Regions from separate parts of the Endozoicomonas sp. genome, predicted to be linked through region 1. Evidence: predicted binding sites of a transcription regulator. Region 1 holds the regulator's gene; each other region holds the start of a gene.

Region 1 (5,929 bases):
TCAGGATGTTCTGGTTTACTGCTCGCTGGGTATCGCACTGGCTATCTGGCTGTTCTTCCGCTTCAGCCGCCCCGGTCTTGTAGTGAAAGCCATCGGGGAAAGCCCTCACTCTGCCACAGCCGTAGGCTTACCGGTCATACTGACGCGCTGGCTGGCGCTACTGTTTGGTGGTGCCATGGCTGGCCTCGGGGGAGCTTATCTGTCATTGGCTTATACGCCGCTGTGGGCAGAAGGCATGACCGCAGGACGCGGTTGGATTGCACTGGCACTTGTCGTATTTGCCAGCTGGAAAGTAGAACGGGTATTACTGGGAGCCTGGTTGTTTGGTTTGGCAAGCATTATGCATCTGGTACTTCAGGGCATGGGAGCCTCCATCTCCTCCAACCTGCTGGCAACCTTGCCCTACGTGGCAACGATTATTGTTCTGGTCCTTCTATCAAGTAACCAGTCCAGAAGTCGGCTGCTGGCCCCCATGTCTCTTGGCAAACCCTACCATCCGGCGGGGTAGTCTCTATTAACGGTTCCACTCTGGCTTGATACGGAATTCAGGCCATTATTCTAATGATAAAACAGACCTCTAAGGAGCTGATCATCCCATGAAATCCCTTATCAAAAAGGCCATCGTCTCCGTGGCAACGGCAGGACTGATGACCCTGTCCACACTCTCTTCGGCTGTAGAAAAGCCTCTAAAGGTTGGCTTTGTCTATGTGGGCCCTGTCGGTGATGCCGGCTGGACCTATGGCCATGATGAAGGCCGACTGGAGATGGTTGAGAAGCTGGGCAAGAATATCGAAACCACGTATGTTGAGAGTGTTTCTGAAGGTGCGGATGCAGAGCGAGTCATCCGTAAACTGGCACAGCAGGGACACGACCTGATATTCACCACTTCATTTGGTTACATGAACCCAACGCTGAAAGTAGCCAAGCAGTTTCCCAACGTTAAATTCCAGCACGCGACTGGTTACAAACGTGGGAAGAATGTTGGCACCTACTCTGCCCGTTTCTATGAAGGTCGCTACCTGACTGGCGTTATCGCCGGACACATGACCAAGAATAATGTGATTGGCTATGTTGGCTCATTCCCGATTCCTGAAGTGGTCCAGGGAATCAATGCCTTTACGCTTGGCCTTCGCAGTGTAAACCCTGACGCAACGGTGAAAGTGGTCTGGATCAATAGCTGGTACGACCCAGCCAAAGAGCGTGAAGCGGCTGAGTCACTGATTGCCCAGGGTGCCGACATCATCAACCAGCACACCGATTCACCTGCTCCGGTGCAGGCTGCCCAGGACAAGGGCGTGTACGCCTTTGGCTATGACACGGACATGACCCGCTTTGGCCCTGATGCCCACCTGACCGGTAGCATGGTTCACTGGGGTGGCTTCTATACCGATACGGCCAAAGCGGTACTGGATAAGCAGTGGAAGCCAGAAGATGTATGGGGTGGTTTCTCGGCAGGCATGGTTGAAATGGCACCTTATAACAAAGCCATACCCGAAAAAGTCATTGCTCAGGTCGAAACCTTCAAGGAACAGATTGCAGATGGAACATTTACTATTTTTGAAGGTCCCATCAAAGCGCAGGATGGTTCCATCAAAGTTTCAGAGGGTACAAAGCTGAACGATGGTGATATTCTTTCCATGAACTGGTATGTGGAGGGTGTTGAAGGCTCATTGCCTAATTAATCCCCACTTGATTGACAGATCCTGGAGTCGTTGGTTCGACTTCAGGCAGGATGTACTGCTGATGCCCCTTGCTGATTTTGCTGATATGAACTGGCAACCCGCTCAAGAAGCCAAAACGATTCCTGATGCTCTTCGTGAAATGATTCTGGATCAGCACTCGCTTACCCGGCGGCTGAAGCAAGTACACAACAATGAATTTTTTGTCCGAGTCATCTCCCATGACTGGCAGGAACCTGATGCATCAGAGAAGGCCTTTCTTCATTGTGATGATCAACGTGCCAGTATAAGAGAAGTCCTGCTTTTTGGCTCAGGTCAACCAGTTGTTTTTGCCCGCAGTGTTTTGCCTGAGTCAAGCCTGTCTGGTGAGAATAAAGTACTGTTGGAACTGGGAGACAAGCCATTAGGTGAATACATTTTCAGTCAGCCCGGCCTGCGTCGAGGACCGATAGAAGTTACCGATATGAAAGCCAGTCAATTTAACTCACAACTCGATTTCGATTTTGAAACAGAAATCGCCTGGGCCAGGCGATCCCTGTTTTACCTGAGAGAAAAACCTATCTCGGTTTGTGAGGTTTTTCTACCTGAGCGTGAGCAACGCTAAGCGTTACTCTCATCGATAGTCTCGGCTTCATGAGCAGCCCCCTGCTGCTCTTCAGCTGTAACTCTGTCTATTTGTTCTTCAAGACCATCCCAAAATCGTAACCGAGATGAGATGGCCGTTTTAGCTTTATCAACTGCAGCCTGCTCTGCAGTTTTGTCTCCATTGATACACTGTTTCAGCAGACTCTCTGCAGCTGGGCCATGCTCATTTCCATCAAGGTCGATGTGCCTCTCCAGATAGTAAGTCATGGAAGGAACTGACTTCGGAGGGATTTCCCAATGATTCAACAAAGAAGAAAACATCTCCGGAATGGCATCTTCACGCCCAAAAAGAAAATAGCTGGCCACCTCTGGTAATGAACCATGTTGGGCTACCTTCAGCGTATCCGAAACAAATGCCTGAATATATTCTGGCACATCAGCAACCACCAGGGCCTGCTGCCAGGGAACACCAGTCTTAATGCTATAAATGACCTGCTCAATTTTGCTGGTGTCTGCTGATACTTCACGCATGGCTGCGAGATACATTTCCAGATGGCTCATTGGTGTACCATGCCGATCCTTATCCGTCTCTTCATAGAGAATAATTTCATTAATGAAGCGGGCAGACCGGGCATCCGGAACAGGCACCCAGGGTAGCTGCATGGAAGTAAACTCAAGCTGCAATCTTTTCGCCAGCGACATAAAATCCCATACAGCAAATACATGAGCTTCCATGAAGACCGACAACTTTTCCACACTATCAATTTTCTGGTAAAGGGAGTGATTGAAAAGTTGTTCTCGAAGAGGGCGTAAGTCTTTTGTAAACATGATAGTCTCCTGCTGTAAGCGATTGGCTCTGGCAGGCCGACAAAACAAAGACTACATAGACATTGGATACATGGCAGCCTGGCTGCTCACCTATGTTTATCGGCACAACATTTATCGGCTGGAAGGCCCTGACTATTTTCAAAACACAGGTTTTTACGGGCGCAGATGAAACTCATACAATCAATAACAGGCTCTAATAAATGTGCAGAGCTGCTTGATCAGCATCTGCCACGCTGGAAAGACTTTATTCAACTGGCTCGCCTAGATCGTCCTATTGGTATCTATCTATTGTTATGGCCAACACTATGGGCGCTTTGGCTTGCTGCTGATGGTACTCCCACTGTACACAATCTTGTGGTTTTCATTCTGGGCGTCATTTTGACTCGCAGTGCTGGCTGCGTTGTTAATGACTATGCTGACCGGCATTTTGATGGTCATGTAAAACGAACTCATCAGCGCCCATTAGTGACGGGAAAAATAACGCCCAAAGAAGCCCTTATATATGCCGCCAGTCTATTTTTAATCGCCTTTGCACTGGTACTGACCACCAATATTTTAACCATCTACCTTTCCTTTGCCGCCCTGCTACTGGCGTCTGCCTACCCTTTTGCCAAGCGACACACTTACCTACCTCAAGTGGTACTGGGAGCAGCATTTGGTTGGTCAATCCCCATGGCGTATGCAGCTGAAGCCGGTACATTGACAACTCAGGCATGGCTTTTGTTTACAGCTAACCTACTATGGACCGTTGCCTACGATACCCAGTATGCCATGGTGGACAGAGACGATGATTTGAAAATTGGTATTAAATCCACAGCCATTTTATTTGGTGAAATGGATAACCTGATTATCGGCTGCTTTCAGGCTTTTACTCTGGTAGCGATGGCCATGCTGGGGCTGCAGCTTGAATTGGCCTGGCCCTTCTATTTAAGTCTTGTTGCCGCGGCTGCTGGCTTTACTCATCAGCAATGGTCAACCCGTAACCGTGAAAGGGATCCTTGCTTCAAAGCCTTTCTTTCTAACCATTGGGTTGGAGCAGTTATTTTTCTTGGCATTCTCTGCTCACAATAAGCATCTGCAGGTCACCGTACTTACGGTGACCCTGACAAATTTCATACTACGTCATTTTTCTGTAACATTTTGCCGTTGTAATACCTGAAACATAGATAATTAGTTGTTGAATAAATCTGCATTCAATCTCGGGGTATTCTCATGTCTGGCAAAACAATTTTAATTGTGGATGATGAAACACCCATCAGGGAAATGGTCGCTATGGCTTTGGAAATGGCGGGATACCAGTGTCTGGAAGCCGCTGATGCAAAACAGGCTCATTCACTGGTGGTTGATAGCAGGCCAGACTTGATACTGCTGGATTGGATGCTTCCCGATATTTCTGGTATTGAGCTGGCCAGACGACTAAAGCGTGACCAGATGACGGCAGAAATTCCAATCATTATGCTGACAGCTAAAGGTGAAGAGGATCATAAAATCCAGGGGTTGGAAACCGGGACAGATGATTACATCACGAAACCTTTCTCCCCCCGTGAACTGGCTGCTCGACTCAAGGCGGTACTTCGCAGAACCCAAGGTATGGACGAACAATCACCTATTGTCGTTAAAGGGCTGGCACTCGACCCTGTCAGTCATCGCGTCAGTATTGACGGTAACCCCGCAGAGATGGGACCAACTGAATACCGACTGCTGCAGTTCTTTCTGACTCATCAGGAACGTGCCTACTCCCGTGGCCAATTGCTTGACCAAGTCTGGGGTGGCAATGTGTATGTTGAAGAGAGAACGGTTGATGTACATATCCGTCGTCTTAGAAAAGCTCTGGGCAGTGACTATGAAAATTACATTCAGACTGTCAGAGGTACTGGTTACCGCTTCTCTACCAAGGCATAAAACCTGATTCGGGATTTTACCTGGATAACATAAACAGGATGTCAGAATATTTTTCGTCGACATCAGCAGGTGACAGTAGGATCATGAGCAGGCTCAATAGCCATAGGCTAAACAAACTCCGGTATTACATGTGACAAGCTCTCTCCGATCCTGGTTTATTGGTCGAATGGTGTCCGTTCTTGCAATCGGGCTGCTTGCAGGCTGGTTAGTTGACCAGATTTTTCTAGGACTTTTTATTACTACCTTGTCGTATTTAGTCTGGAATCATCATCAGCTACATCGTCTGCTTAGATGGCTTGATGAAGCCGCTCATAAAGAGCTGGATCCTCCTGAAAGCAAAGGAATCTGGGGCGAGATTTTTGATGGCATTTATCGAATACAACGTAGACATAGTCGTTCAAAGCAGCGACTTGCTAACGTAATTGAGCGCATACAGGAATCAACTGCCGCCCTAAACGACGGGATAATCATGGCAGACCAAAATGGTTGCCTTGAGTGGTGGAACCGTGCTGCAGGCGAACTGCTTGGCCTGCAAATGCCCGATGATCAGGGGCAACCTCTGACGAACCTTGTTAGAAATCCCAAATTCGCCAGCTATATGGAAAATAGCCGAGGCAAAGAACCAATTAAGATTGACTCCCCTGCCCACGAAAACCGACAACTGCAAATAGCAATTACCGTTTATGGTCAGGGCAATCGACTGCTTTTAGTAAGAGATGTCAGTCGTTTACATCAGCTTGAGATAATGAGAACAGACTTTGTTGCCAATGTTTCTCATGAACTGAGGACGCCCCTGACGGTCATTTCTGGCTATCTTGAGACAATGAGCGACGGAATGGAAATGAATCCTGATACGCCGCCTATGTTCAAGCGAGCTCTTAGCCAGATGCAGGAACAGGCATCAAGAATGCAGCGCCTGATCGAAGACCTTTTAT
Region 2 (5,929 bases), 660 kb from region 1:
CGGTCAATGTGCCTCCTGTACCCACACCACAGACAAACGCATCTACCTTGCCTGCGGTTTGCTGCCAGATTTCCGGACCAGTGGTTTTGAAATGGGCTTCAATATTTGCCTTATTGGCAAACTGGTTGGTGTAAAAGTATCCTTTTTGCTGACTGAGTGTTTCTGCCAGATCCAGATAATAGTCAGGGTGTCCACGGCTAACATCTGAACGGGTGAGAATCACGTTAGCGCCCATCATCTTGAGTAGATCTATTTTCTCCTGACTCATTTTGTCAGGTATGACCGTATTCATCTGATAACCTTTGGCACGGCAAATGGCTGAGAGACTTATGCCGGTATTACCTGCGGTTGCTTCAATAATCTCCTGCCCGGGCTTCAGTTCTCCCTTGCTCTCTGCTGTGTTGATAATGTTCAGCGCCGTTCTGTCTTTGATTGAGCCGTTGGGGTTGTTGCATTCCAGTTTGATGTATAGCTGGCAGCAGCCAGTATCAAAGTGGGTCAGCCGGATAAGTGGGGTATTGCCGATCAGATCTAGTATCGATGTTTTTTGAGTCATACAAGTGGTAACCAACAGTTGTACTGGCGACCACAGTATTGGCAAAAATGGAGAGTGGCTTGGAATGGATTGTTTTAACGATATAGCAGGAAGGAGATTAAAGTACCTGTGCACAGGAAATCATTGGCCATAGGCTGAGACGAGCCTTTGGCCAATGATCATTGCTGATTACAGAATCATCGCTGCAATCCAGGCAAATAGGATCATGGGAATGTTGTAGTGCATGAATGTTGGAATGACGGTGTCACGAATGTGGTCGTGCTGCCCATCGACATCAAGCCCGGCGGTTGGGCCAATGGTAGAGTCCGAGGCTGGAGAGCCTGCGTCACCCAGAGCACCGGATGCACCAACAATCGCTGCTGTAGCCAGAGGCGAAAAGCCAAGGGCCAGTGCCAGAGGGACATAGAGTGTCGCAATGATGGGAATGGTCGAGAATGAAGAACCAATACCCATGGTGATCAGTAACCCGACAACCAACATTAGAAACGCAGCCAGCGCTTTGCTGCCAAACACCAGTTCCTCAACCATGGCGACCAGAGCCGGAATATCCCCCGTTGCTCTCAGCACTTCAGCAAAGCCGGATGCAGAGATCATGATAAACCCGCAGAGGGCCATCATTCTTACGCCTCGGGCAAAGACATCATCCGCTTCTCTCCAGTTTACGATGCCGCCGAGGATCATCATCATGAAGCCTGTGGCTGCACCCATGGCCATAGAGACTGTGAACAGTTGAACACCGAGTGCTGCCGCGATGGATGCCAGAGTAATCAAAACTGCCTTTGGCTCCATGGACTGCTGGTTTTCTTCAGCCGTTTCCAGGGCATTCTCTTCAATGTGGTAATGGCGAGGCTTCCGGTATGTCCAGAACACGGCAACAAGCAGACCAATAAACATGCCAAGTACCGGTAGAGCCATGGCGGATGGCATCAGGTCTGGGTCAATGTTCAAGCCGTTATCGTTGAGATTGCCCGCCAGGATCTGGGTCAGATAGATATTCCCGAAGCCGATGGGTACCAGCAGATAGGTTGCAATCAAGCCAAACGAGAGCGTGCTCGCCACCGCTCTGCGGTCCAGCTGTAAAGAGCTGAAAACGCCCAGCAGCGGTGGAATCAGAATGGGAATAAAGGCAATGTGGACAGGTACAATGTTCTGAGAAGCAAATGCCATCAGAAGGATACTTCCCAGGATCGAGATTCGGATACCTGCGGTTTTGTGAGTGCGAGCTACCCGCTGAATAATACGGTCAGCCAGCCACTGGGGAATTCCAGATGCGGAGATGGCCATGGCAAAGGCACCCAGCATACCGTAGCTGATGGCGATGCTGGCACCACCCCCCAAGCCCTCGGTAAAAGCAGTAAGCGTTGCATCAAACCCCAGTCCTCCTGCAAGACCACCACCGATAGCACCCAGAAAAAGTGCGAGTACAACGTTTACACGCAAGACACTCAAGGTCAGCATGATGGCAACAGCCAAAATGACAGCGTTCATAGTAATCCAGTTTTGTTATATTGGTTTGCGATACTTCAATCCACAGCACAATCCGTAGCAGATCAGCGTAGAGCTCGTTAAGAGCAGTCGCATCCAGCGATTAGTTTTGCCTTGAGATCTTTTTTTCTAGTTGGGAATTTTTATATTCCACATTGAGGCTAGAAGCTCAAGCGATAAAAGTAAATGTGTTCGGGCATGACCGAACCATTAGATCAATGGTGGAGATGGTGTCGGTGGGAATGCAGGGAAGAGGCAATAGAAAGGGCAGAGTTACACTGTTCTGATCGGGTGTCAGCACTTCGCATGGTTAGTAGCTTTCTGGGCAACATCGTTATTTTCTCTGATCATTATGCTCTTACAACAGCTCTGTAAGCTCAGAAATTTTATGCTTACAGCAACCCTTAGCAGTCGCTAAATTACAATGATCTATCTGTTCAGGCAATTATTTTTTATCTTTATGGTTATGAAAAACCAATGCGTTTATCTCAATTTAGTTAGATGCTCTGGAAAGAGCACAGTCATATGAGATGGCCTTCAAATAGGATGATTTTGGGTTAGTAAATACTTATTTTTATCTGCCATGCGTGGAGTGAAATTCTCCATTGTCACATTACTGTCATATTGATTCTGTATGTTACGAGCATGATTTAATCCGGCTTGCGCTATGTATCAAAAATCGATAGATAACAGCCCGGGTATTGATTTCAATACACCGGCACTAAAAAAATATCGTTCTCTGCGCTTCTTAAAAGACCGTCTTGCCCGCTGGGGGGTTGCCTCCGGTGGTCTTGGTGTGATTCTGGCGATTCTCCTGATTTTCTTTTACCTGCTTTATGAGGTTCTGCCGCTATTCAAAAGTGCGGAGATTACGCAGGTTGCTTCTTACCCATCGGCCCAGATCTCCATCGACGAGAAAAACGTCCCCATGTTTCTGTCCGTTGAGGAGCAGGCAGAGGTCGCAATGAAAGCAGAGGCTTCTGGTAATCTGCTTTTTTTCTCAACGGAAACCGGTGAATGGCTACAGAGCGAGTCATTGCCCGTCTCTGGAGGCAGTGGTGTGTCCCGGGTGGTAAAGGATGCTTCCGGTTCTAATCTAATGGCAGCGGGTCTCACTACAGGTGAGATCATCCTTTTTGAGCAGGGCTATAAGATCACCTGGCCTGATGACCGCCGGAAGATCACACCAGAAGTCAACTATCCCTATGACAGGAAGCCCTTTTCCATAAGCGATATTTCAGCCCCGGTTTCACAGCTGGCGATCAGTGATGGTGATGAAAGGCTCCTGGTTGCCGCCAGCATCGATAACCAGCTGTTGATGGATGTTTTTAACAAGGAAGAAGATTTCTTAACCGAGTCAGTCACTATTGAGCAGCAGTCAGTCGTACTGCCCGTTATCAGTGGGCTTTCTGTGGAAGATGATCTTGAAATCCGCCAGTTGCTCATCGATCCCGAACAAACCTGGCTTTACGTCCTCAGTGGCAGCAGTCAACTGACGGTTATCAATATCAGCAATATTGATCGTCCCTATATCCACGCGACGCTCAATCTAACTGCCCAGGGAGTAGACGTTACCGAGTTGGCGTTCCTGTTAGGCGGGGTGTCCCTGTTGGTCGGTGACTCCGAGGGCAATATCGTTCAGTGGTTTATGGTTCGCGAAGATGGCAGCCAGAACCTTAAGAATATTCGTTCTTTCAGTCTCAGTAATGATCCCGTTGATAAGATTGTTCCAGAGCACCGGCGCAAGGGGTTTCTGGCTTCGGATGTTAATGGTCAGGTAGGCCTGTTTTACACGACAGCAAACCGTTCTCTGCTGGTGGAGCCTCTCTCCACTGGTCGAATTGACCAAATGGCCGTAGCACCAAGAGGAAATTATCTGATTCTGGAAAGTCAGGGCGAGACTCAGTTCCTGAACATTGAGAATGAGCATCCGGAAATTTCCTGGTCAGCCCTCTGGGGAAAGGTCTGGTATGAGTCTTACAGTCAGCCTGATTATATATGGCAGTCGTCTGCTTCCAATAATGACTTTGAGCCCAAGCTCAGCCTGATGCCTTTATCGTTTGGGACTCTCAAGGCGGCGTTTTACGCCATGTTGCTGGCAGCACCTCTGGCGATTTGCGCGGCAATCTATACAGCCTACTTCATGGCTCCGGGCATGCGCAGAAAGGTAAAGCCGGTTATCGAGCTTATGGAAGCCCTGCCAACGGTCATTCTTGGTTTCCTTGCTGGACTCTGGCTGGCGCCTCTGATTGAGAATCAGCTGGCGGGTATTTTTGCCCTGTTGCTCTTTGTGCCAGCAGGCATCCTGATGTTTGCTTTTGGCTGGGACAGCTTGCCCTCAAGCATTCGTCACCGGATTCCTGATGGTATGCAGGCCGGGTTACTGGTTCCCGTGGTGTTAATCAGTGGTGCCCTGGCCATGTCACTCAGCTCCAACCTTGAATTGTGGCTCTTTGATGGCGATATGCGAACCTGGCTGACAACAGAGCTGGGTATTCCCTATGACCAGCGTAATGCCCTGGTCGTAGGACTGGCCATGGGGTTTGCCGTTATTCCAACCATATTCTCCATCGCGGAAGATGCGATATTCAGCGTACCCAGACACTTGACCTATGGCTCACTGGCTCTGGGCGCAACACCATGGCAGACCCTGACCCGTGTGGTTCTGTTAACGGCCAGTCCGGGTATTTTCTCTGCAGTGATGATTGGTATGGGAAGGGCTGTGGGTGAAACCATGATCGTTTTGATGGCGACAGGCAATACACCCATTATGGATGCCAATATTTTTGAAGGAATGCGGACGCTGGCGGCCAATATTGCCGTTGAAATGCCTGAGTCTGCAGTGGGTAGCAGCCATTACCGAATTCTCTTCCTTGCCGCTCTGGTGCTGTTCCTGTTTACCTTTGTGGTTAACACGGCGGCGGAGATGGTGCGTCATCGACTCCGTAAGAAATACAGCTCGCTCTAGAAGGGAAAAGGAAAGGAAATCACCATGAAAAATACCCTTCTAAGTTCTAGAAAACGCTCTGTAGGTGAATGGGTTAAAAGTGGTTCCCCCTGGGTCTGGTTAAATGCCGGCGCTGTTGCCATTAGTCTTGTTCTGGTGATTGGGCTGCTGGGTTTGATTGCCTTCCGAGGATTGGGACACTTCTGGCCAGGCCAGATCATTGTTGCCGATTATCAGCCTCCTGGGCAGACCATCAGAATGGTTGCTGGAGAAATTACCGACAGTGAAGAAGTGCCTGCGACCCGTTTGGAGTCATCAGGCCTCGACGTGGTCGATGGGCAGGAGCTCTATACCCGCGACTTATTGAAGCAGGGCAACCGGGACCTGAGTGGTGCTGACTTTGTCTGGATCGTGGATGAGTGGTTAAGCAACCGGCAACACCCTGAAGACATCATGGTCCTTGAGCGTCGTGAGTGGGGTAATTTCTACGGCTTCCTTGATTCAGTTAAGGAAGGCGGAGCCACTGTTGCCAGTGGTGAATCGGCCTGGACCGTCTTCAATGAGCGCTTAGATCGGGCACTCGTGATTTATGAGGCAATCTACCAGATTGAAAAGCACGACATTGGTTCAATCAACGCCTCAATAGAGCAGCTAAGGCTCGCAGAACGTCGTCTGGAGCTGAGCGGTGATATCGACCTGGTTCGTCAGGCAGAGATTCAGGCTGAACGCAAACTGCTGAATCAGGAATATCAGCAGCTGGAAACCCAGCTGGGAGATCTTTACCGGGCGTTCAACCGTGACAGCTTTGTTGCCAGAACGGTTGATGGACAAACACTGGAACAGCCAATCAGTAAAGTGGTTCGTGCCTATCAGCCCAATACCATGTCATTGACTGACAAAATTAGCTTCTACTTTGATAAGGTCGGTGAGTTCATTCTTGA
Region 3 (5,929 bases), 2.4 Mb from region 1:
GACCCGGTTGTTGTAAATGGGCATATTGATGTTTTTCAACGCAGGCTCAGCGCCTTTGTTGTAGAAAAAATTCAGGCCATTGACTTCCATGCGCGGCATTGGACTGGCGCTACTCAGCTCAGTGACAGACGCGCTTTCTATTGGCTGGATTGTCGGGTTTTGCTCGATCGCTACATTCATGGTCATTTGGCAGCCTTTCTTGCTTTCAGCCAGCGAGGTAACACGGTGGCCAGAATATTGATAATCAGAATAAAGGTGGTGATCAGCAGAGCGCCGGCCCAGGCCAGCTCGTTCCATGATTCGTAAGGGCTCATGGCGTACTGGTAAATGGTCACGGGCAGGTTGGCCATGGGCTGGCTCATGTCTGTGGTCATGTAGTTGCTGTTCAGTGCGGTAAATAACAGTGGTGCGGTTTCACCGGTAATACGGGCCATGGCCAGCAGTACGCCGGTGATAATGCCGGGGCCGGCAGCGCGATAGCAGAGTTTGGTAATGACCTGCCAGCGGGGGGCACCCAGACCGCTGCCTGCTTCTTTCAGGGTGGTTGGCACGAGACGCAGCATCTCTTCAGTGGTGCTGACAATAATGGGCAGTGCCAGAATGGCCAGAGCGGTTGCACCTGCCCAGCCAGAGAACGAGCCGGTGGTAACCACCACGATTTTATAAACGAACAGACCGATCAGGATTGATGGGGCGCTCATCAGCATGCCGTTCAGAAAGCGCAGCATTTCCGCCGCTTTTGACGACTGATTGCTCTCGGATAACCAGGTGCCGGCCAGAATACCCAGCGGTGTGGCAATAACAATGCCCAGAGTGGTAAGCATCAAACTGCCTACAATGGCGTTTTTCAGTCCGCCATGACTTCCTGGTCCGGGTGTCAGCTCAGTAAAAATATGCAGTCCCATGCCGGCAATACCCTTGCCAACCAGGCTGTACAGTACGCTGGATAAAACAACCAGGCCAAACAGTGCTGAGAGTATGCAGAAACCGATAAAGGCCTGATTTTTGAGTTTTCGTAATGACATCACCGACTCCTTAACGCTTTCTCAACAGGATGCGCGCTGCACCCATCACCACAAAGGTCAGGATAAAGAGCACCAGCCCCAGACTGATCAAAGATGCAATGTGCAGTTCATTGGTGGCCTCATTGAACTGTTGGGCAATTGTGGAGGAGATTGAGCTGGCTGGCATAAAGAGCGATGTCTCAATGCGGTTGGCACCGCCAATCACAAAAGCGACCGCCATGGTTTCACCCAGGGCACGGCCAAGACCCAGAATACCAGCACCGACAGCGGCATTTTTGATGGTAGGCAGCAGTACCCGTGTAATGACTTCATAGGGTGTGGCGCCAATGCCGTAGGCTGCTTCACGAACCACATTCGGCACGGTTTTCAGGGCATCGCGGGTCAGGGCGGTGATGATGGGCAGGATCATAAACGACAGAATGATACCGGCAGCCAGCAGGCCGATGCCGATGGGAGGACCATCAAACCAGGGACCAATCAGGGGGATATTGACCAGATTCTCTAATGCCCAGAACTGGAAACCTTCAGAGAACCAGGGGGCAAAGACAAACAGTCCCCACATACCGTAGATAATACTGGGCACAGCAGCCAGCAGTTCAATGGCCATACCTACGGGCTTACTGATCCACTCTGGCGCCAGTTCGGCCAGAAAGATGGCAGTGCCAAGGCCAACGGGAATAGCGATAACGATGGCGATCAGTGACGAAACCAGAGTGCCGTAAATAGCGGCTGCGGCACCAAATTCACCACCGACCGGATCCCAGGTATTGCTGAAGATAAAACCAGGGCCAAACTTGGCAAGTGCCTGCCAGCCACCATCGATCAGGGAGAGAATGATGCCGATCAGCACCAGGAAAATTAATACGGCGCTGGCAAAGCTGAGGCGATGGAAAATGGAATCGCCGTTGATTGCGCCAGGTCGTAATGTGAGAGCACTGGTAGTGGAATGCATAACTGTCAGGAGGGCAATGAGCCGTCTAGCTCATTACCCTGAGATCCTTCCTACTTTATTGAATAAACGTCACTGGGTTACTGGATGATGGCCGTGCCTTTATGGGTCAGCTGCTCTTTCCAGGTGTTTTCAACCAGTTCAATAACACTGTCTGGCATGGGGATGAAATCCAGCGCTTCTGCCAGCTCGCCACCGTTTTCATAACTCCAGTCGAAGAACTTGACGATCTCTCTGGCGCGTCCGGCATCGACCTGATCCTTATGCATCAGGATGAAAGTGGCAGCGGTCATTGGCCAGGAATCAGCGCCAGGTTGGTTATTCAGCAGCAGGCGGAAGCCAGGCGCATTTTTCCAGTCAGCGTTCATTGCGGCTGCCTGGAAAGTTTCCATGGTTGGCTGCAGGAATTTGCCTTCAGCACTGGCCAGCTGGGTGTGACTCAGGTTGTTCTGTTTGGCAAAGGCATACTCGACGTAACCAATGGAACCGCGGGTGCGGCGGACAAAGTTGGCCACACCGGCATTACCGTTAGCGCCAATGGTTGTTGCTGCTTTTGGCCAGGTGATATCGGTGTTGGTGCCGACGTCGTTTTTCCAGGTTTCACTGACCTGACTCAGGTAGTCTGTGAAGTTATAGGTGGTTCCTGAACCGTCTGAGCGGTGAACAACATAAATGGATTGTCCTGGAATCTTCAGATCCGGGTTGATACTGGTAATGCGCTCATCATTCCACTTTTTAATCTTGCCCATATAGATGTCGGCAACAATGTCACCGGTCAGTTTCAGGGCGCCTGGTTCAATACCCGGAATGTTAACGACCGGAACAATAGCGCCCATCACCATTGGGAACTGGATCATGCCTTCATCATTGAGTCTCTGTTGATCCAAAGGCGCATCGGTGGCTCCAAAATCAACGGTTTTGGCTGTGATCTGGCGAATACCACCACCGGAACCGATGGCCTGATAGTTTATTTTGACGCCGGTTTCCTGGTTGTACTCTTCTGCCCACTTGGCATAGACAGGATGCGGGAAGCTGGCTCCAGCACCGTTGATTGACTTTGCGCTGGCTGCTCCGGAAAAAGCAGCGGCAGCTAAAACTGAGGATACGACAACTGACTTTAAGAACGTCATGGTTCTTTTCCCCCGAAAACGCTTTGAGAGTGTTTGTGTTTGATGGGAGCAAGAATAGGGGGGGACTGTTACAGAAATATTGCTCTAATGTTTCAGTTATATGACAGTTTTTTTTAGATTGAGTTGATCTACAGGAAGTTGTACGACATCGATTTGTTTCTACTATTGTAAGGGTGCCCTGCTATTTGTGTTTTCATAACAGGAGAACTGATATGGAGAATACGACCGTTGAGCTGGAGGTTGATGCCGATCACTGTTTTGAAATTGGTGAGGTGATTGTACCAGGTGACACTCACCTTGAAATGACGATAGAAGGGGATAATGAGCAACAGGCAAACGATCAGATGGCGAAGATGGAAGCATTGGCAAACAGCATTTCTGATCATTGCCAGATAAAGAAAACGGTAAATCACCGGTCGGGCAGTGTCACCATCGATGCCATGTTTGACTTTGACTGCACAGCTGAGAAGCTGATTTTTGAGCTGTATCTCAGGTAGTAACTTTACTTACATTGTTTTTGTTGTTTGATTACTGTTTGATCATTGTCGCTCGGTTTAAACGATGGTTAACAGGCGATTGACAGTAATTAACAGTAACGATCAAAAATCCACGAAGCTCAAGAATGGCGCGGTGTCCAGCGAAATTGTAAGGCTTTGACACAGGATTTTCCGGTGGTATAGTTGCCCCTCCCGTAACAATGCCGCATCCGTTTTACGGTATTGCTTACCTCTCACTTGAAATTTCCGAATTCTTCACCCGGAGTATCTCATGACCGCTATCAAGGAAATCAAGGCTCGCGAAGTCCTCGATTCTCGTGGTAACCCCACTGTTGAAGCTGACGTCATTCTTGAGTCTGGTGCCTTTGGTACTGCCTGTGCTCCCAGCGGCGCTTCTACTGGTTCCCGCGAAGCTCTGGAACTGCGTGATGGTGACAAGTCCCGCTACCTGGGCAAGGGCGTTCTGAAAGCCGTTGCCAATGTTAACGGCCCTATCCGTGAAGCACTGCTTGGTTTTGATGCCAACGACCAGCGTGGTCTGGATCAGAAGATGATCGATCTTGACGGTACTGACAACAAGGCCAAGCTTGGTGCCAACGCTATCCTGGCGGTGTCTCTGGCTACTGCCAAAGCCGCTGCTGCTGACAAAGGCATGCCTCTGTACGCTCACATTGCTGAGCTGAACGGTACTGCGGGTCAGTTCACCATGCCGGTTCCAATGATGAACATCCTGAACGGCGGTGAGCACGCTGACAACAACGTCGACATCCAGGAATTCATGATTCAGCCAGTTGGCGCCAAGAACTTCGCTGAAGCGCTGCGCATGGGTGCTGAAGTATTCCACGCTCTGAAGAAAGTACTATCTGACAAAGGCCTGAACACTGCGGTTGGTGACGAAGGTGGTTTTGCACCAAACCTGGCTTCCAATGCTGACGCCCTGGCTGTGATCAAAGACGCTGTTGCAGCTGCCGGTTACACTCTGGGTACCGATATCACTCTGGCTATGGACTGTGCGGCTTCTGAATTCTACGAAGATGGCAAGTACAACCTGAAAGGCGAAGGCAAAGTCTTCACTTCCAATGAGTTCTCTGACTACCTGAAAGGTCTGACCGAAGAGTACCCAATCATCTCTATCGAAGATGGTCTGGACGAATCTGACTGGGACGGCTTCAAGTACCAGACTGAACTGTTGGGCGACAAGATCCAGATCGTGGGTGACGACCTGTTCGTAACCAACACCAAGATTCTGAAAGAAGGTATCGACAAGGGCATCGCTAACTCTATCCTGATCAAGTTCAACCAGATCGGTTCCCTGACCGAAACTCTGGAAGCGATCAAGATGGCGAAAGATGCTGGCTACACTGCGGTTATCTCTCACCGTTCCGGTGAAACCGAAGACGCCACTATCGCTGACCTGGCGGTAGGTACCTGTGCTGGCCAGATCAAGACCGGTTCCCTGTGCCGTTCTGACCGTGTTGCCAAGTACAACCAGTTGATCCGTATCGAAGAGCAGCTGGAAGGCAAAGCGCCTTATCGTGGTATCGCTGAATTCAAGCGTGCCTGATTAGCCGTCAATGCTGGTTGAAAAAGGGAGGCTTATAGCCTCCCTTTTTTATGGGGTGAATTTGCTTCGTTTTACTGTAACTATTCAGCACCCTTCATATAAATCTGGAATTTTCTGATTTTTCGACCATCATCTTATACTCAATTTTTCTAACAAATCTCCAGTATGGAACCAGACTTCCCAGCTACTCCGTTTACCGAAGCTCTCCTTAAAGAGAATGAAGAGCTTCGGACCGAGAATGCGCTTTTACGGGAACGTTGCAGCGAACTGGAAGAAAGGGTTAATAAAAACAGTCAAAACAGTAGTAAGCCACCATCGTCAGATGGTTATCAAAAGCCCAGTAAAAAAGGGAGTGATAAAGGTGATACATCTTCCAAAGAAGCCCCCTGCTCCTCACAGGAAACACCGAACCCCAAAAGCCTTAGACCATCTTCAGGCAATAAACCAGGTGGCCAGAAAGGTCATCAAGGCTCTTGTTTGAGACGTGTCGCCTTACCCGATTATGTCAGGCATCTGAAGGTTGAAAAATGTTGCTGTTGCCAGTCTTCGCTTATCGATATTAAACCCACCAAATACATTGAGCGACAGGTTTTTGATCCAGGTAGACCCGGAGAATTTGAAGTTACCGCGTACTGGGCAGACGTTAAAGTATGTCCTTGTGGTAAACGGAACACCGCTGAGTTTCCCCAAGGAGTGAAAGCCGCTGCTCAATACGGAGAAGTGACTCAGGCAATGGCTGTTCATTTAAACCAGTATCACTTCAT
Region 4 (5,929 bases), 800 kb from region 1:
AAGCCTTTTGCTTTTGGACAACTTCCAAACAGTGTTTTCTTTGGTCTGCCCGGTAATCCAGTATCGGCTACCGTCACCTTCCAGCAGCTGGCGGCTCCAGCATTGCGCCATATGATGAACCAGCAGCCGGTAGAAAAAGTTGAACTCACACTGCACACGCAAACCCAGCTCAAGAAGCGTCCAGGGCGCAGGGATTTTCAGAGAGGAAGACTGGTTTACAGTGAATCCGGTGAACTTCAGGTCATGTCCACGGGTCATCAGGGTTCTGGTGTTCTCAGTACAATGAGTCATTCTGACTGCTATATCGTGCTGGCCGAAGAGGATGGTGATAAACAAGACGGTGATCTGGTGAAAGTGCAGCTCTTTGATGAGCTTTTACAGTAAATATTTCCCCAACAATCGGCAAGCCTCCTTATTGATATAAGGAGGCTTGCCTGCTTTTGGCTGATTGAATCGATTTACTCAAGAGAACTTAGTGCTCATTTGCAAGCCTGAGAATTTGTGATGGGTCGTACCCCCTGACCACTTCGCCACCAATAAACACTAGCGGAACGCCCTTCCCTTTCAGTCTTTTAAATTGTTGTAACTATTCAGCACCCTTCATATAAATCTGGAATTTTCTGATTTTTCGACCATCATCTTATACTCAATTTTTCTAACAAATCTCCAGTATGGAACCAGACTTCCCAGCTACTCCGTTTACCGAAGCTCTCCTTAAAGAGAATGAAGAGCTTCGGACCGAGAATGCGCTTTTACGGGAACGTTGCAGCGAACTGGAAGAAAGGGTTAATAAAAACAGTCAAAACAGTAGTAAGCCACCATCGTCAGATGGTTATCAAAAGCCCAGTAAAAAAGGGAGTGATAAAGGTGATACATCTTCCAAAGAAGCCCCCTGCTCCTCACAGGAAACACCGAACCCCAAAAGCCTTAGACCATCTTCAGGCAATAAACCAGGTGGCCAGAAAGGTCATCAAGGCTCTTGTTTGAGACGTGTCGCCTTACCCGATTATGTCAGGCATCTGAAGGTTGAAAAATGTTGCTGTTGCCAGTCTTCGCTTATCGATATTAAACCCACCAAATACATTGAGCGACAGGTTTTTGATCCAGGTAGACCCGGAGAATTTGAAGTTACCGCGTACTGGGCAGACGTTAAAGTATGTCCTTGTGGTAAACGGAACACCGCTGAGTTTCCCCAAGGAGTGAAAGCCGCTGCTCAATACGGAGAAGTGACTCAGGCAATGGCTGTTCATTTAAACCAGTATCACTTCATCCCATATCACCGGGTGTCTGAGTATTTCAATACTATTTATTGCATGAGTGTCAGCGCAGGCTCTGTTGCCAATTTTGTTGCCTATACCCATGAGAACCTGGCCTCTACTGAGCAGAGTATCCGCGATGCTTTACAAGAAAGTCCGGTTGCAGGAGCGGATGAAACTGGCATGCGGGTTGACGGTTCACTGTGGTGGTTACACATTATGCGAGATGACCAATGGACGCTTTACTACCTCTCAGAAAGGCGAGGTTGTGAAGCAATGGATGCAATGGGCATCCTGCTGACTTTTGCAGGCATTCTGGTTCACGATCATTGGAAGTCCTACTTTGCCTATGCGGCAGTGCATGTGCTTTGTAATGCCCATCATCTGAGAGAGCTTCAGGGAGTTGTCGATAGGGATGCGAATAAGCTGGCTCTGCGGCTGATGAAATTGCTTACGCTCTCCTGGCACTTCTGCAAGAAATACAAAGCAGCCGGTCTGACTCAAATGCCTGGTGCAATACAGCTTCGCATTGAGACGATATACGACCAAATCCTTCAAAGGGCTCTCACGAAGGAAACCGCTTATATGGAAAAACAACGACAGGTGCTTGGACGTAAGAAGGTCAGGAATACCAAGGCCTACAACCTGTTCAAAAGGCTTATTGAGTTTAAGGTTGAAACGTTGCGCTTCATGTCGGACTTTTCAATTCCCTTCGATAACAATGGCAGTGAACGTGATGCCAGGATGGCCAAACTTAAGCAGAAGATCTCAGGCTGCTTCAGAAGCGAAGACGGAGGTACCATGTTTACCCGAATCCGAAGCTATTTATCATCTGCTAAAAAGCAGGGGTTGAACATATTTCAGGCGCTTCTTAAAGCGGTTCGAAATTACAACAATACGCCTTTGCTGGGTGCTGAATAGTTACAAATTGTTTAAAGCCTTCAGCAGACTTCTCAATATCATACTCATAAAAAGGAATATTTTGATGCTCGAGTAACTTGCGGGTTTCCTTGCAATAGCCACACCACTCAGCAGAGTAAAGAATCACTTTGCCCCCATGCTGAACAGAAAAGTCAGGTGGTGGATTAATATAATTATTGATGTCATCCCATTTCTGGTAGACAAAAAGCACAAGGAGAAAAATGATTACGGTTTTCAATCCGAACATCCTTATTCAAGAAAAAATCCTTAACAATCAATCAGGTAAAAAGCTAAGAAAAAGCTAATACCACGACATCTCTTTCCTTAATATAGTCCAGTGGATATCAGCAAGCCTTTTCAGTATGACAACCCTGCCCCCGTGAAAGCCAAACCTGACGGCTAACTATGTGAACTCTTCATGAGACCCAGTATCAAACACATCATTACAGTCCCGAATTAAGGAGACGCCGCATATGTCAGTTTTGTGAAGAAATTGTCATAAAACTGTCACAAATACTCGATATTTTTACCATCAACTTTATAAGCACTAGGGTGCACTCTATATGTCTGAAATGACATCTGCTTCTTCACAGGGCGCTGATTTCAAAACCATGACCACGCGCCATTACGGTCGTATCTGGCTGCGTGTTGTTCTTTGGATCTACGCTCTGCTGGTAGCTGTTAGTGTCATCGGCTCCGGCTTTAAAATGGCGGTGGGTGGTAGTGAAGCGGCAGCACAGCTGTTCAGTTTTGCCAACAATGCCATCATGGGTCTGCTGGCGGGTACACTGGCGACAGCGCTCGTACAGTCTTCCAGTACAGTAACTTCTGTTATTGTGGGTCTGGTAGCTGGCGGCCTGCCGGTTCATCTTGCGATCCCGATGATCATGGGCGCCAACATCGGCACGACCATTACTAACACCATCGTCAGTCTTGGTCACATTCGCTGCCATAAAGAATTCAAACAGGCCTTTGCCGCATCTACAGTTCACGACTTCTTTAACTGGCTGGCGGTTCTGATCCTTCTGCCACTGGAACTGTTCACTGGCTTCCTGAGCAAGCTTTCAGCATCCGTAGCAAGTATGCTGGTTGGCGGTCAGAATATGTCAATGAAAGGCCTGAACTTTATTGACCCGTTAACATCACCGGCCGAAGACATTATCAAGGGCTTTGTATCTGTACTGCCTGACAGCACGCTGTCTGGTATTGCCATGATTGCTATCGGTATTGTCTTGATCTTTTTCTCAGTGGTTCGTCTTGGCAAGCTGCTCAAGAAGGTCATGGTGGGTAAAGCCAAGGATGCGCTGCACAAATCCATTGGCCGTGGTCCAATCAGCGGCATTCTGTCCGGCATGACCATGACGGTGATGGTTCAGTCTTCATCAACCACCACCAGCTTGATGGTACCGATGGTTGCAAATGGCCTGTTTACTGTACGACAAATGTATCCTTTTACTCTGGGTGCTAATATCGGTACAACCATCACGGCTCTGCTGGCTGCTACAGCCATTACCGGTCCTGCAGCACTGCCTGCACTGACCATCGCCATGGTGCATTTCTTCTTTAACTTCTGTGCCGTGGTACTGATTTACGGCATCAAGTGGCTAAGAGAAATCCCACTGTTTATGGCTGACAAACTGTCTGATCTGGCCGTTAAGAACAGAATGTACGCTTTTGCCTATCTGTTCATCGCCTTCTTCATCCTGCCAGGTATCATCATTTTCCTGACAGCTTGATTGGAGAGATAGCTCTCCTAGGACTTTCGCATTGACAGGCAGCTGTAAAAATTGCTAGATCAGCAAAAAATAGCGGATGTCGTCGTGCGTAGAAAGATAACAAGACCTACAACAGCTGGGTGTGATTTGCCGAAATATACAGGGTTTCTATTGTGTGAGCCGAAATCAGCAACCTGTACTCGCCTTAGTGAGATCGGAGATATGTCACACCACAGCGTTAACCGTTTTCTACAACGTGAAGACTTTGCTCCCAATGACCTTTTCATGGAAGTAGCCGCAAGGCTGATTCTTGATGGGGGCACGCTATCGGTTGATGATACGGTGCTGGATAAGCCGTACAGTAACTACACGGCATTCATCGGCTATCATTACTCGGGCAAGCATCATAAAGCCGTCAAGGGCATTAATCTCATAACGCTCTATTACACCGATATCAAAGGCTATAGCCTTCCTGTCAATTTCCGTATCTATGACTCTGCGGACGGAAAGTCCAAAAATGATTATTTTCTCGAGATGCTGAAAGAAGTACTTGTATGGGGCTTACGACCTGCATTTGTTACGGGGGATTCCTGGTATAGCAGTGCCGCAAACCTGAAGACTGTGAAAAACAACGGTCTGGGTTTTATGTTTGCCGTTAAAAGCAACCGTACTGTTTCTATCCAAAAGGGTGACTACCAACAAGTGCAGAGCCTGGAGATTCCTGAAGAGGGAATAACCGTTTGGCTACGTAATTTTGGTTCTGTGCGTTTGTACCGGACGCGGCTAAAAAACGAGCTGCGCCATTACGTCGTCTACACACCCCATGCTGGATCAGAGGTATCACCACAGGTAGGCTTTAATGAACTTCACCTGCACCATTGGGCGATCGAAGAGTATCACCGGGCGCTGAAACAACTCTGCAGTATTGAGCGCTTTCAGGTGAGAGGAAAGCAGCAGGTCAGGAACCATATTTTTGCCTCTATCTTTGGGTATGCCTGCCTTCAGGCCAAGAAAGTATCTGAATCTCTCAGTAGCATCTATCGCGTTAAGAATGATGCGCTCAAGGATGCTATTTGGGACTTCATTAAGAGCTTCTCTGATGGTAAAGACTGGCTGAGACCATCTTTTATCAGAGCTGTCAATGCGTAAGTTCTATCTCCATAAAAAAAAGACCTGCTATGCTTTTCGCACTGCAGGTCTTTTTTTTTTATGGGGCAAAGCGATGACCAAAAAATCAAGCCTACCATCTTCATTCAGATTTCAACCAGCACACACCAATAAGAAAAACCACGTTATAAATCTCAAACACTCCTGACATTGACCAATGATACAAGAGCAACATGTGATCAGCTGGCTCAATGTGTAATCCAGACCTCCCTGATGCTCTGGAACTTCAAGAGCATAACATCAACAAGAGCAGTAATAATGATGATGTACTTCACTGATATTCCATATAAAAAAACACTTCTGGCGGCACTTTCACTCTCTTTTACTGGTAGTGTCCTTGCACATGGCTGGGTGGCAACTCCAAAAGCACGGCAGGTCTATTGCTATGATGATGGTGGTTACTGGACAGACTCCATTCCTAATGAAGCCTGTCAAAGAGCATTTAACCTGTCAGGAGACTATCCATTCACGCAAAAAAATGAATTCTCCGCATTAGTGCCTAATTACAACAGCCTGAAAGCGGTTAAAGACGTCATCAAAGACGGAACGCTCTGTGCAGCTGGCGACAGGAAGAAAGCAGGCATGGATATTCCCGATATGCACTGGCAGAAGACACCAATAAAACCCGGTAAGCACACGCTGAAAATTCATGTTTCAGCCCCTCACCCAAACCACTTTTTTCAAATTTACCTCAGCAAACCCGAATTTAATTCTGCAATTCAGGAACTGACTTGGGATGACCTCGAACTGATCGCTGAACACGGAGAAAAACAGGTCATTAATGGATTTTATGAAATGGAGTACACCATTCCAGAAGGGCGGGCAGGCAGTGCAATACTATATACACGTTGGCAACGTAAGGATCCTGCA

The links. Region 1 encodes PhoB, which activates phosphate uptake and scavenging genes when phosphate is short. Its sites were predicted from a motif close to TGTCATANNNNTGTCANA; they were not measured.
Region 2: ACOCLE_RS19595 (ABC transporter permease subunit) is a predicted target of PhoB. The motif match lies at 2,648-2,665, and genes of this name have one in related genera.
Region 3: pstS (phosphate ABC transporter substrate-binding protein PstS) is a predicted target of PhoB. The motif match lies at 3,193-3,210, and genes of this name have one in related genera.
Region 4: ACOCLE_RS25700 (Na/Pi symporter) is a predicted target of PhoB. The motif match lies at 2,672-2,689, and genes of this name have one in related genera.

What each region holds. Positions count from the first base shown of each region.
Region 1 is NZ_OZ239981.1:5,020,354-5,026,282, reverse strand. Features, by position in the region: gene ACOCLE_RS22570 (ABC transporter permease) at 1-508, shown strand, start outside; gene ACOCLE_RS22565 (BMP family ABC transporter substrate-binding protein) at 597-1,682, shown strand; gene ACOCLE_RS22560 (chorismate--pyruvate lyase family protein) at 1,744-2,283, shown strand; gene ACOCLE_RS22555 (DUF3050 domain-containing protein) at 2,280-3,092, opposite strand; gene ubiA (4-hydroxybenzoate octaprenyltransferase) at 3,258-4,163, shown strand; gene phoB (phosphate regulon transcriptional regulator PhoB) at 4,305-4,994, shown strand; gene phoR (phosphate regulon sensor histidine kinase PhoR) at 5,125-5,929, shown strand, end outside.
Region 2 is NZ_OZ239981.1:4,365,042-4,370,970, reverse strand. Features, by position in the region: gene ACOCLE_RS19605 (PLP-dependent cysteine synthase family protein) at 1-556, opposite strand, end outside; gene ACOCLE_RS19600 (Na+/H+ antiporter family protein) at 725-2,044, opposite strand; gene ACOCLE_RS19595 (ABC transporter permease subunit) at 2,709-5,009, shown strand; gene pstA (phosphate ABC transporter permease PstA) at 5,034-5,929, shown strand, end outside.
Region 3 is NZ_OZ239981.1:1,342,545-1,348,473, forward strand. Features, by position in the region: partial or broken gene pstB (phosphate ABC transporter ATP-binding protein PstB) at 1-99, opposite strand, end outside; gene pstA (phosphate ABC transporter permease PstA) at 183-1,025, opposite strand; gene pstC (phosphate ABC transporter permease subunit PstC) at 1,036-1,977, opposite strand; gene pstS (phosphate ABC transporter substrate-binding protein PstS) at 2,055-3,104, opposite strand; gene ACOCLE_RS05870 (DUF406 family protein) at 3,317-3,601, shown strand; gene eno (phosphopyruvate hydratase) at 3,873-5,165, shown strand; gene tnpC (IS66 family transposase) at 5,331-5,929, shown strand, end outside.
Region 4 is NZ_OZ239981.1:5,815,646-5,821,574, reverse strand. Features, by position in the region: gene moeA (molybdopterin molybdotransferase MoeA) at 1-384, shown strand, start outside; gene tnpC (IS66 family transposase) at 672-2,177, shown strand; gene ACOCLE_RS25705 (glutaredoxin family protein) at 2,128-2,415, opposite strand; gene ACOCLE_RS25700 (Na/Pi symporter) at 2,741-3,913, shown strand; gene ACOCLE_RS25695 (transposase) at 3,998-5,041, shown strand; gene ACOCLE_RS25690 (lytic polysaccharide monooxygenase) at 5,273-5,929, shown strand, end outside.